Linked DNA regions of Vallitalea guaymasensis. The protein of the gene in region 2 binds, or shares a complex with, the protein of the main gene of each other region. Links are inferred from orthologs where the notes say so. Each region holds a gene or a part of one and is shown on either strand. Other genes may lie near its edges.

Evidence for each region.
Region 1: the proteins of secA (region 2) and secY are in contact, whole or in part, in a crystal structure (PDB 3DIN), measured with the Thermotoga maritima proteins. The link is inferred for Vallitalea guaymasensis from one-to-one orthologs. Residues at the interface, in WP_004082002.1 of Thermotoga maritima: Glu261, Ala262, Arg263, Lys300, Ala301, Arg302, Thr303, Ile304, Ile305, Leu323, Tyr324, Asp325, Pro326, Val329, Ser330, Tyr333, Ile336, Lys340, Phe345, Val349, Glu363, Phe364, Tyr374, Ser375, Gly376, Gly377, Glu393, Ile395, Thr482, Ser483; in WP_004081795.1 of Thermotoga maritima: Glu108, Gly109, Glu110, Glu111, Ala236, Glu237, Arg238, Arg239, Ile240, Thr241, Ile242, Gln243, Tyr244, Ala245, Arg246, Arg247, Val248, Thr249, Gly250, Arg251, Arg252, Val253, Tyr254, Gly256, Ala257, Ser258, Thr259, Tyr260, Leu261, Pro262.

Annotation. Positions count from the first base shown.
Region 1 is NZ_CP058561.1:1,882,596-1,888,939, forward strand. What follows is about bases 675-3,633. They hold secY (preprotein translocase subunit SecY), read right to left. Parts: upstream 2,811-3,633; coding sequence 1,539-2,810; downstream 675-1,538. Other genes in these bases: map (type I methionyl aminopeptidase), read right to left, coding at 675-791; HYG85_RS08425 (adenylate kinase), read right to left, coding at 796-1,440; rplO (50S ribosomal protein L15), read right to left, coding at 2,811-3,251; rpmD (50S ribosomal protein L30), read right to left, coding at 3,284-3,466; rpsE (30S ribosomal protein S5), read right to left, coding at 3,479-3,633. Outside these bases: HYG85_RS08415 (KOW domain-containing RNA-binding protein), read right to left, coding at 1-24; more of map, read right to left, coding at 42-674; more of rpsE, read right to left, coding at 3,634-3,988; rplR (50S ribosomal protein L18), read right to left, coding at 4,005-4,373; rplF (50S ribosomal protein L6), read right to left, coding at 4,398-4,931; rpsH (30S ribosomal protein S8), read right to left, coding at 5,028-5,429; HYG85_RS08465 (type Z 30S ribosomal protein S14), read right to left, coding at 5,460-5,645; rplE (50S ribosomal protein L5), read right to left, coding at 5,665-6,204; rplX (50S ribosomal protein L24), read right to left, coding at 6,228-6,344. UniProt on the Escherichia coli protein: The central subunit of the protein translocation channel SecYEG. Consists of two halves formed by TMs 1-5 and 6-10.
Region 2 is NZ_CP058561.1:3,557,622-3,564,164, reverse strand. Bases 2,007-5,164 are described here. They hold secA (preprotein translocase subunit SecA), read right to left. Parts: upstream 4,797-5,164; coding sequence 2,217-4,796; downstream 2,007-2,216. Other genes in these bases: HYG85_RS15225 (hypothetical protein), read right to left, coding at 4,825-5,164. Outside these bases: HYG85_RS15245 (ACT domain-containing protein), read right to left, coding at 1-280; HYG85_RS15240 (chemotaxis protein CheW), read right to left, coding at 553-1,017; more of HYG85_RS15225, read right to left, coding at 5,165-5,370; HYG85_RS15220 (polysaccharide deacetylase family protein), read right to left, coding at 5,589-6,239; HYG85_RS15215 (glycoside hydrolase family 88 protein), read right to left, coding at 6,276-6,543. UniProt on the Escherichia coli protein: Required for protein export, interacts with the SecYEG preprotein conducting channel.

The DNA.
Region 1 (6,344 bases), 1.7 Mb from region 2 along the record:
TTGACCATATTGTAATTCGTTCATAGTATAACACCTCAGCCTTAAATGGTAAGAAGTTCATAACCATCTTCAGTTATGCAGATGGTGTTCTCGTAGTGAGCGGATAATGATCCATCCATTGTTACAACAGTCCAATCATCATCTAACCATCTAACTTCATACCTTCCAATATTAATCATCGGTTCTACTGCAATTACCATATTCTTTAGAAGCTTAGGACCTCTACCAATTATTTTATAATTTGGAACTTGAGGTTCTTCATGTAGTTTACGTCCAACACCATGTCCAACTAAGTCTCTTACAACTGAATAGCCTCTTTCTTCAACATAGTTTTGTATAGCAGATGAAATCTGGTGTAAATGATTACCTTCCTTGATGACTTTCAATCCTTCAAAAAAGCATTGCTTCGTAACATCAATCAGGTTTCTTGCTTCTTCACTTATCTCACCAACACCATGTGTTCTAGCAGCATCGCCATGAAATCCGTTATAGTAAGCACCAATATCAATACTTATTATATCGCCTTCTTTTAAAATTCTTTTAGTGCTAGGAATACCATGCACAACTTCTTCATTAATTGAAGCACAGATATTAGCTGGATATCCATTGTAATCTTTAAAAGATGGAATGGCGTTTTTACTTCTAATGAATTCTTCTGCTGCCTTATCCAGGTCAAATGTAGATATTCCTGGTTTTATCATTGATTCTAGTAATTCATGAGTATCAGCAACTATTTTGCCTGCTTCTCTCATGATTGCTATTTCTTCGTTGGTTTTAATTGTTATTGACATAACTTTACGCTCCTAATATCTCAACAATACTCTTAGTGACATCATCAATGTCAACTGTTCCATCAACAGTTATCAAGATATCTTTTTCTCCATAATATTCTATTAACGGACTAGTTTGTTTGTGATAAATTTCTAATCTCTTGAGTACTGTCTCTTCTTTATCATCATCTCTAAGTATCAGTTCTCTTGTACAGTTATCACAAATATCTTCCTTTTTTGGTGGATTATACTTTATATGATAAGTTGCACCGCAATTTAGACATGCCCTTCTACCAGACATTCTTCTTACAATATTTTCATCAGGTACATGAATATTAATTGCATAATTAATTTTTGTTTCCATAGACATAAGTGCTTTGTCTAAACTCTCAGCTTGAGGTATTGTTCTTGGAAAACCATCTAAGATAAATCCTTCTTTACAATCCTCTTGTAATAGTCTATCAGCAACTATATCTACAACCAACTCATCTGGAACTAATAAACCTTTATCCATATATTCCTTGGCTTTTATTCCAAGATCAGTCTTGTTTTTTATATTATCTCTAAATATATCACCTGTTGAAATGTGCGGGATATTATATTTCGCTGCTACCCTTTTTGCCTGTGTTCCTTTACCGGCACCAGGCGCACCTAACATAATTAATCTCATTTTATAACCTCCAAAGTATATCTTGTATTAGGATTATAGCAATTTAAGATTTAGAATGAAGATAGAATATGATTTCTGGCTTCATTCTTAATCTTGTATTATGCATTTAAAAATCCTTTATAGTGTCTCATAACCATTTGGGATTCAATTTGTTTAATTGTCTCAAGGGCAACACCTACAACGATAATAAGTGAAGTACCACCAAATGTAACATTCATGTCAAATATATTTGAAAGTATAACTGGAAGTAAAGCAATAAGTGCTAGTGCTAAAGCTCCAATTAATACAATTTTATTAAGAACATTTGATAAATAGTCTACAGTAGGTTTTCCTGGTCTAATACCTGGAACAAATCCACCATTCTTCTTCATATTATTTGCAACTTCAATTGGATTGAATATGATTGAAGTATAGAAATATGCAAAGAATAAAATGAATACAAAGTAAATAAGTGCTCCTGATATATTAGTAATCTTCAAGAAGTTAATAACAGAACCCCACCATCCACTTGGCTCACCAAAGAACTGAGTTATTGTTCCTGGGAACTGTAATAAGGATGAAGCAAAGATAACTGGGATTACTCCTGCCATATTTACTTTTAATGGAATATGTGTAGATTGACCACCATATACTTTTCTTCCCTGCATTCTCTTGGCGTATTGTACTGGAATTCTTCTTTCGCCTAATTGTATTAATACTACAAATGTAACCATTAATACATATATGATTAATAAGACAATTACAGGAATTAATTTGTTACCTGCTGTAGCAAGTTCGTATAATTTCTTTGTTCCAAATGGTAATCTTGATATTATGTTTATAAAGATAATTAAAGAAATACCATTTCCAACACCTTTTACTGTTATTTGCTCTCCAACCCACATTAAGAATGCAGTACCAGCAGTCATTGCGGTTACAGCAATAATTACTGAGAATATATTATAATCATAGAATAAGCTTCTACCAAGACCAATTGAGATTGCAACTGATTGTAGTAGTGCTAATACTATAGTACCGTATCTAGTGATTTTAGCAATTTTCTTACGTCCTTCTTCTCCTTCTTTTTGCATTTCCTCAAGTTTTGGAATAGCAATTGTTAGAAGGTTCATAATGATGGAGGATGTAATGTATGGAGTAATACCCATAGCAAACAATGTCATATCCTTGAACGCACCACCTGAGAATGCATCAAACATACCAAGTAATCCAGCCTCATCTGCATTACCGAACATATTTTGAACAACTGCAGGATTAATTAATGGTATTCTGATATGTGCTCCTATACGTATAGCAAAAAACATTAACATTGTGTAAATTATCTTTTTTCTTAAATCAGGTATTTTAAATGCATCACGAAGTGTTCTAAACATCTAAACCACCTCTGCTTTCCCGCCAGCGGCTTCGATTTTTTCTACTGCTGATTTACTAAATGCATTAGCTTTTACTGTAAGCTTCTTAGTTAAATCGCCGTTTCCTAAAATCTTAACACCATCTCTAGGATTTTTAACAACGCCTTGTTCTATTAGAGTTTCAACAGATACTGTAGCACCTGCTTCGAATCTATTTAAGACATCAACATTAATTCCAACGATTTCTTTTGAATTTCTACAAGTAAAACCTCTTTTTGGAAGTCTTCTATATAATGGCATTTGGCCCCCTTCAAATCCAGGTCTTACGCCACCACCGGAACGAGACTTTTGTCCGTTTTGTCCTCTTCCTGCAGTTTTACCATTTCCAGAAGCATGTCCTCTTCCTTTTCTATAATTAGATTTTCTTGATCCTTTTGCTGGTTTTAATTCTGTCAAATTCATGCTGTTACACCTCCTTGCTTATTTTAACCCGATTAAATTTCTTCTACTTTTACTAAATGTTGTATAGAATGGACCATACCTCTAATTGCTTTATTATCTTTTTGTTCAACAGTTTTATGAAGTTTTGTTAGTCCTAAAGCTTCTACTGTTTTTCTATGTTTAGGAATGGCTCCAATTGTGGATTTAACTAAAGTAATTTTTAATTTATCTGCCATCTTGGTTCCCTCCTATCCTAAAAGCTCTTCAATTGATTTTCCACGAAGTTTTGCTACTTCTTCAGGAGTTTTAAGTCCATCAAGCCCTGCAACAGTAGCTGTTACTACATTATTCTTGTTATTTGAACCTAATGATTTTGTTCTGATATTTTTGATTCCTGCAAGTTCAAGTACGGCACGAGCAGGACCACCAGCTATAACACCTGTTCCTTCTGGTGCTCTTTTCATTAAAACGGAAGCACTTCCGAATTTACCGATGTAATCATGTGGAATACTACCATTTTCATCTATAGGAACTTCAATAAGTCTTTTTTTAGCGTCGTCGATACCTTTACGAATAGCATCAGGAATTTCAGTTGCTTTACCTACACCTGCGCCTACATGCCCATTCTCATCTCCGACTACTACTAAAGCTGCAAAACGGAAGTTACGTCCTCCCTTTACTACCTTAGTAACACGTCTTATTGATACTACTTTTTCTTTTAGATCTAGCTTACTAGCATCAATCATTGTACGCTTCATGCTTCTACCTCCTTACTTAGAATTTTAACCCAGCTTCTCTAGCTGAGTCTGCCAATGCTTTTACTTTACCTTGATAAATGTATCCGCCTCTATCGAAAATTACTTCTGTAACACCTTTTTCTACAGCTCTTTTAGCAACAGTTTCTCCAACAAGAACCGCTGCAGCAACATTATTAGTTTTTTCTAAACCACTTTTAATGTCTTTTTCAACTGTAGAAGCAGCTGCTAAAGTATGACCACTTAGGTCATCGATAACTTGCGCATACATATGTTTGTCACTTCTAAAAACCACTAAACGAGGTCTTTCAGAAGTACCAATTATATTATTACGTATTCTTCTATGCTTCTTAACACGTACTTTAGTTCGTGATGTTTTCTTTATCATGGATTTCACCCCTTTACTTTTTTACTATTTACCAGTTTCTTTACGTCTGATTATTTCATCAGCGTACTTAATTCCTTTGCCTTTGTATGGCTCAGGTGGTCTCTTAAATCTTATTTCCGCTGCGTATTGACCTACTCTTGCTTTGTCAATTCCTTTTACGATAATAACATTTTGTCCTTCTACAACTGCTTCAAGACCTTCTGGATCTTCCATTTCTACTGGATGTGAATATCCTAAAGATAATACTAATTTTTTGCCTTGCTTTTGTGCTCTATATCCAACACCATTGATTTCTAATTTCTTTTCGTAACCTTTAGTTACTCCTTCAATCATGTTCGCTACAAGAGTTCTAGTTAAACCATGTAATGATTTCATTTTCTTTAAATCATTTGGTCTATTTACTACCACTTGGTTTTCCTCTTTAGAAATTAACATTTCTTTTGGTAATTGTTGCTCTAAAGTACCTTTTGCTCCTTTAACAGTTATAAAGTTACTTTCTGTTACATTAACTTCTACTCCTGCTGGGATTTCTACAGGTAATCTACCAATACGTGACATGCTTGCACCTCCTCGGATTAAATACCTTTGCGATATTGCAAAGCTTCATCCATTATATTTTATTTTTTATGTCTAATTCTTTAAAGAGAGTAGTAATTACCATATAAAAGCAATTACTTCTCCACCAACATTTTGTTTTCTAGCTTCTTTATCAGTTATGATACCTTTATTAGTTGAGATGATAGCAGTTCCAAGTCCACCTAATACTTTTGGTAATTCATCTTTACCTGCATATACTCTAAGTCCAGGTTTAGATATTTTCTTGATTCCAGCTATTACCTTTTCATTTTTATCTTTACCATATTTCATTTCTACACGGATAGTTTTGATTAAACCATCTTCTATTAATTTATATCCTTTAACGTACCCTTCATTTACCAAAATGTCAGCAACAGCTTGCTTCATTTTTGAAGCAGGTACATCTACAAAATCATGTTTAGCAGTATTTCCGTTACGGATTCTTGTTAACATATCTGCAATTGGATCGCTCATTGTCATAATTTGTGGCCTCCTTCCTATTACTAAATCTTACCAACTAGCTTTTTTAACACCTGGGATTTGTCCTTTATACGCTAATTCACGGAAACAGATTCTACATATTCCATATTTTCTTAAATATCCGTGAGGTCTTCCACATATTCTACAACGGTTATAAGCTCTTGATGAAAACTTTGGCTTAAGTTGTTGTTTAATTTTCATTGATGTTTTTGCCATTTAATCGATTCCCTCCTTATTATTTTTTAAAAGGCATTCCGAATAATGTTAATAATTCACGAGCTTCTTCATCAGTCTTAGCTGTAGTAACGAAGATAATATCCATACCTCTAACTTTATCAACTTTATCATATTCGATCTCAGGAAAGATTAATTGCTCTTTAATACCTAAAGCGTAGTTACCTCTACCATCAAATGCGTTAGGATTAACACCTCTAAAGTCTCTAACTCTTGGTAGGGCTAAGTTAATTAGACGATCAGCAAAATCATACATTCTGCTACCTCTAAGTGTAACTTTACATCCTATTGGCATACCTTCTCTAACTTTGAAAGCTGCAACAGATTTCTTTGCTTTTGTTATTATAGGCTTTTGTCCAGCGATTATTGTTAAATCACTAACAGCAGAATCTAGAATCTTACGATTCTCTTTAGCTTCTCCGACGCCCATATTAATAACTATTTTTTCAATTTTTGGTACAGCCATTTTATTTTTATAGTTAAATTTCTTCATCATAGCATCTACAATTTCATTATTGTAAACCTCTTTTATTCTACTCAAGCTAGTTAGCCTCCTCTCTACTATTAATCTATAACTTCACCTGTTGATTTAGCTATTCTATATCTAACATTCTTAGTACGTCCATTTCTGTCTTCTTTTACTACTTTAACACCTAATCTTGTAGGTTTTCCTTTATGAAC
Region 2 (6,543 bases):
TGTACTGGGCAATAATATTTAATATGCATGATAGTAGTCCTGGTTCGTCATCAAGACCAAGAGCAACAGTTATAGCCCTTCCTCTTGAATTATCGTAGAAAGGAAATATTGTGTCTTTGTATTTATAGAACGAACTACGACTTATTCCAACAGAATCTACTGCTTCTTGTATCGTTATTGCTTTTTCTTTTTCCAAAAGCTTTTTAGCTTGAACTACCTTCAAGAATACTTCTGGTAAAGCTTTTCTCTTAATAATATAATAACTTGCTGTATCAGGCATTTCATCACCTTCGTTGTTTTTCTATTAAAAACATTTGTTTTTATTACGGAGATTATACCACTAATTTAATAAAAATACAAGGGATATGTATAAAATAAGTCAGGAATTTTGATTATTGCAAATGAAAATTCTAGTATTTCATATGTTCCATAGTAGTTTCATATATTTAGAAAACAAAAAACTTGTGCTTTGATAAACACAAGTTTCTATTAGTTATTAATTTTAATTCAGTTAAAAAATTAATTTATTGGATTAACCTCAAGTATGTATAATTATTCTTGTTCCTTAGATACTTTTCCTAGTTCTAATTGTTCTTCTTCTGATATAATCAAGTCTATATCTATTAGGATAACCATTCGCTCTTCCATCTTAGCTATACTTTTAATGTATTTCCTATTGATTCCTGTTACAATTTTTGGAGCTTCCTCAATATTTTTATCTTCGATATTCAGTATTTCCTGTACGGAATCAACAATAAATCCTATTTTCATACCATTAGTCACTGTTACGATAATTTTCGTATTTTCATCTGGTTCTTTTTCTTTTAGATGAAATTTCTTTCTTAAGCTGTATACCGGTAATACGCTACCCCTAAGGTTAATGATACCTGTTATATACTCTGGAGTATTTGGTGTTTTGACAACTTCTTGATATTTCTCAATTGTTATGACCTTCATTATATCCAAACCATATTCTTCTTTATCAAGCTTAAATATAACCTGTTGCATTGTAGACATATTCTTCACTCCTTTTGTAATTTTTTAGCATCTAATTATAGAATCCTGATTAGAGGGCTAACCATTGTAGATAAGCATTAATGAATAGATCAATCTTTCCGTCCATTACACTCTGTACATTACCAGTTTCTGCATTAGTTCTATGATCCTTTACCATACTGTATGGATGCATCACATAGGAACGTATTTGGCTGCCCCAACCTATTTCTTTGACTTCCCCTCTTATTCCTTCCATTTTAGCCATTTGTTCTTGTCGTCTTATTTCATATAACTTGGCTTTTAACATCTTCATAGCTCTATCTTTGTTCTTATGTTGTGAACGTTCATTTTGACATTGAACAACTACACCTGTAGGTATATGAGTTATTCTAACAGCTGAATCTGTTTTGTTAATATGTTGTCCACCTGCTCCACTTGCACGATAAGTATCTATCTTAATGTCTTCATCGTTTATTTCCAAATCAATATCATCATCTATCTCTGGTAACACATCCATTGATGCAAATGATGTGTGTCTTCTACCTGATGAATCAAAAGGAGATATTCTTACTAAACGATGAACTCCTTTTTCTGATTTTAGATAACCATAGGCATTTTCTCCATTTATTTGAATAGTTACAGATTTAACTCCTGCTTCTTCACCATCCAGATAGTCCAGTGTTTCTATTTTGTAACCTTTATCATCTGCCCATCTGGTATACATTCTAAGCAACATACTTACCCAGTCGCAAGATTCTGTTCCACCAGCACCAGCATGTAAAGATATTATGGCATTATTACCATCATATTCTCCAGATAAAAGTGTTCTGGTTCTAAGTTCTTCATAATCATTAATGAATTCCTTTAACGATGATGAAACCTCTTTGATGATTTCGTCGTCATTTTCTTCTATTCCCATTTCAATGAGAGTTTCAATATCTTCATATTCTTGTACAAGATTGTTGTAGTTGTCCACTTTATCTTTTAACTGCTTTATTTCCTTTAATACTTTTCCTGAATTCTCAGCATCGTTCCAGAATTCTTCTGATGCAACCTTGGCATCTAGTTCTTCTATCTTATTCTTTACATTGACCAAGTCAAAGTGAAACACTCATTTCATCTAATTTCTTTTTGTATGCTTGGAGTTCTAATTTGCTTTGTTCAAGCTCTAGCATTTTATCACCTCTATTATTTTTTTACCATTCAATCTTCCATCATGGCTATTGATTTCTACCACAACAGTATTTATATTTTTTACCGCTACCGCATGGGCATAACTCGTTTCTTCCTACTTTTCTTTCTTTTCTTCTTACAGGCTGCTTAGCCGCTTGTTGTTCGCCTCTGTTTGTTGATGTAACCTTGGCTACTCTTTCTCTCTCTATTTTTCTTGCTGGTCTTATACGATATAGAGCTCTAAGTGTAGCTTCCTGTATATTATTGGACATTTCTTCAAACATATCAAATCCAAGGAATTTATATTCTACTAAAGGATCTCTTTGACCATAAGCTCTAAGTCCTATACCTTGACGCATTTGGTCCATGTTATCAATGTGATCCATCCATTTTTGATCTATAGCTTTTAATAGGATAACACGTTCAGCTTCACGCATGAATTCTTCTTCGTCAAATTCGCTTTCTTTATCTTCATATAGTTTAGCTGCGATTTCATATAATTTTTCTGTGAATTTGTCCTTAGTCAAGGATTCTCTTTCTTCTTCTGTTGTATGAATTGATCTTATAGGTATAATCTCATTCAAAGACTCCATGAGTCCTGGTATATCCCACTCATCAAATTCTTGCTCTTCTCCTGCATGAGTATCAACAAATCTGCCAATAACTTCTTTTATCATACTCATGATGAAATCTCTCATGTTGTCCCCTTGAAGAACTTTCTTTCTTTCACCATATATAATCTCTCTTTGCTCATTCATTACTTGGTCATAATCAAGTAAGTGCTTTCTTATGGAGAAGTTATTTCCTTCAACTTTTTTCTGAGCATTCTCTATTGCGTTTGATAAGATACCTGCTGCGATTGGTTCTCCTTCAGGTAGCCCTAATCTTGTAACTGTATTTTTCATTCTCTCTGAACCAAATAGACGCATCAAGTCATCATCTAATGAGATATAGAACTTAGATTCACCAGGATCACCTTGACGTCCTGAACGACCTCTTAACTGATTATCTATACGTCTGGATTCATGACGTTCTGTACCAATTATTTTGAGTCCACCAGTTTCAATAACACCTTCACCTAATTTAATATCAGTACCACGACCAGCCATATTGGTTGCTATGGTAATAGCACCTTTTTGACCTGCCATTGCTACAATCTCAGCTTCTCTCTCATGATATTTTGCATTAAGTACTTTGTGTACGACTCCTTTTTTTCTAAGCATCTTACTTAATTCTTCTGATGATTCTATTGTTATAGTACCGACCAATACTGGTTGTCCTCTATCATAACATTCTGCAATATCATCGATGACAGCATTTACCTTTTCACGATGTGATTTATAAACTTGGTCTGGTTGGTCTTTTCTTACTATTGGTTTATTAGTTGGTATAGCTATTACGTCCATACCATATATTTCTCTGAATTCTTCTTCTTCAGTTAACGCTGTACCTGTCATACCAGATTTTTTATCGTATTTGTTGAAATAATTCTGGAAAGTTATAGTTGCAAGAGTTTTACTTTCTCTTCTTACTCTAACACTTTCTTTTGCTTCAATTGCTTGATGCAATCCATTAGAATATCTTCTTCCTGGCATTAAACGTCCAGTGAATTCATCTACAATAATTATTTCTTCTTCTTTTATAACATAGTCTTTATCTTTATACATAGTATTATGTGCTTTTAACGCTAATATAACATGGTGTTGTATTTCCATATTTTCTGGGTCCGCTAAGTTATCTACTTGGAAGAATTGTTCAACTTTTTTGATACCATCAGCTGTTAAAGATACTGATTTTGCTTTTTCATCAACTACAAAATCTCCTTCTTCTTGAATCTCTTCATTAAGTAAGGCACTCATCTTGGATATTTCTCCTATTACCTTACCTTTTTGTAATCTTCTAGCTATTATATCTGCCTGTTGATATAAATGAGTTGATTTACTGCTGTTACCAGATATAATCAATGGTGTTCTTGCCTCGTCAATTAATACAGAGTCGACCTCATCAATAACAACAAAGTTCAAATCTCTCTGTACCATTTCTTTTTTATATATAACCATGTTATCTCTAAGGTAGTCAAATCCAAACTCATTATTGGTACCGTATGTAATATCACAGTTATATGCTTCTCTTCTTTCTTCATTATCTATTCCATTAACTATAACACCTACTGTTAATCCAAGAAATTCATGTATTCTACCAATGTTTTCAGCATCACGTTTAGCTAAGTAATCGTTGACAGTAACTACATGTACCCCTTTTCCTTCTAAAGCATTCAAGTATGCTGCAAAAGGAGCTACATATGTTTTACCTTCTCCAGTTTTCATCTCAGCTATTCTACCTTGATGTAGTATTATAGCTCCGATCAATTGGACTCTATAAGGTCTTATGTCTACTGTACGCTTTGAAGCTTCTCTAACAACAGCATAGGCTTCAATTAATATATCGTCTAATGTTTCACCTTTTTTTAATCTTTCTCTAAATTCATTGGTTTTACTTTTTAACTGGTCATCAGTTAATTTTTCCATTTCTGGTTCTAAAGCTTCTATTTTATCTACTAATGGTATTATCCTTTTTATCTCTTTATCACTATGTGTTCCAAATACTTTTTCAAATAATTTTTTCATTTCTTATCACCTTTCACTTTTAGTTTTTTCAAATTGTATTTTCAGTGGAAGATTGTTTTATATTCATTTTACTTAAGATTACCTTATATTCAATGTATTTTCCATTATTATTTAATTTATAGTTAACCCTAAAATATTCTTCTAGAGTACTATTACTATCAGTGTAGAAAGTTAATGGTATCTGATTTAACCCATAATTGGTATCTTCTGTAATTATATTACTTTTATTGTTATTATCTAGTAAAACAGGTTTATAGGTATTTGTATATTCTTTGGTACACATTAACCTTGAATTCTCAATTTTATTATTTAGATAATTCTGTATCAAACTATATATTCTTTTAAACTTATCTTTTTTGTTTAACCTATTATCTATGGTATTCTCTAATTCTTTGAATACAGTTCCATTAAGAACCTGTTCTAGATTCCATTGACCATTGGCACGTATGGGCATAGTGGAATTATTTTGTACTTGAATTATCTGAGCATGAGAAATAAATGCTGATGGTAGACATATTGCATATATTAATAAAATCCCAGATATAGTTATATATTTTCTACATAGCTTACCCATATTGCACCTCCTAATAGTATTATTGGAATTTAATTTATATTTTATGATTTAATCTAATTTATAGGTCCTCAATATTTTACCACTAATCTTTACATTATTCAACTTTTTAGCAATATCTCTTTTTTAGTAATATTCTTTTAATGATAATAACGTAGAAAAATGCAAACCAAACAAGGGTAATATAGAAATAACAACCCACAAATTGTGAGTTGTCATGTTTAGAATGTATTGTTGAGTATATAACTTACAAATTCAATATTTGTTGTTGACCAAATATCATCTCTTGATAGTTTTTTCAATAATTTCTCTAGTTGCTCCCATGATTCTTCAGTATCGAATTCATAACTGTGTCCCCATACATAGAGTAGTTGAGCCTTCTCATCCTCAAGGAATTGATCTATTACTTGACCTAATCTACTATGATGACAAGTAGGATGTAATTTCAAGAAGTCTTTTGGAATTGTAAAATCCAACGTTGACCTTGTTGTTCTACCATATTGAATACCTAATTCATTAAGTACCTCAAGTGTTTTATCGTCATAGGCACCATATGGATAGGACATACCTTTAACCTCATAATCGATTAACGCTTCGAGATTTGTTTTATCAGTATTCATCTCTTCAAATATCTGTTCTTTAGTCAACTTTGTTAACCATGGATGTGTTAAAGAATGAGCCGAAACTTCATGCCCTTGAAATAATGTTTTAATCTCTGCACTATTCAAATGTCCTTCTGTATCTAATTTTCCAGAATTCAAATGAAATGTTCCTTTTAGATTATATTTGTTAAAAAGCTCTACCAGTCTTCTATCATTTGTTACGCCATCATCATAACTAAAAATTACAGCTTTTTTCTTATTTGATTCCATTATCTCATCTCCGTGAATTAGTCTTTTGATTTCATATTACCATATTAAATCATATTTTCCTTCTAATTTTAATAATCCTTCCAAATAATAGTAATCTCCATATATAATTGGAACATTGATATTCTTATTTGCTGGTAAATGGACTGTACCTAAGGTTATCAACCCTTCTTGTTCATCTTCCCATGAACCATAGTTATCCCCTAAAGATTTTAGCATTTTTAATGCTATTTCTATGTAATAGTCACGATCTTCTTCACAAAATCTTGCTATTTCTAATATTCCACTTGCTGCACAAGCTACTGCT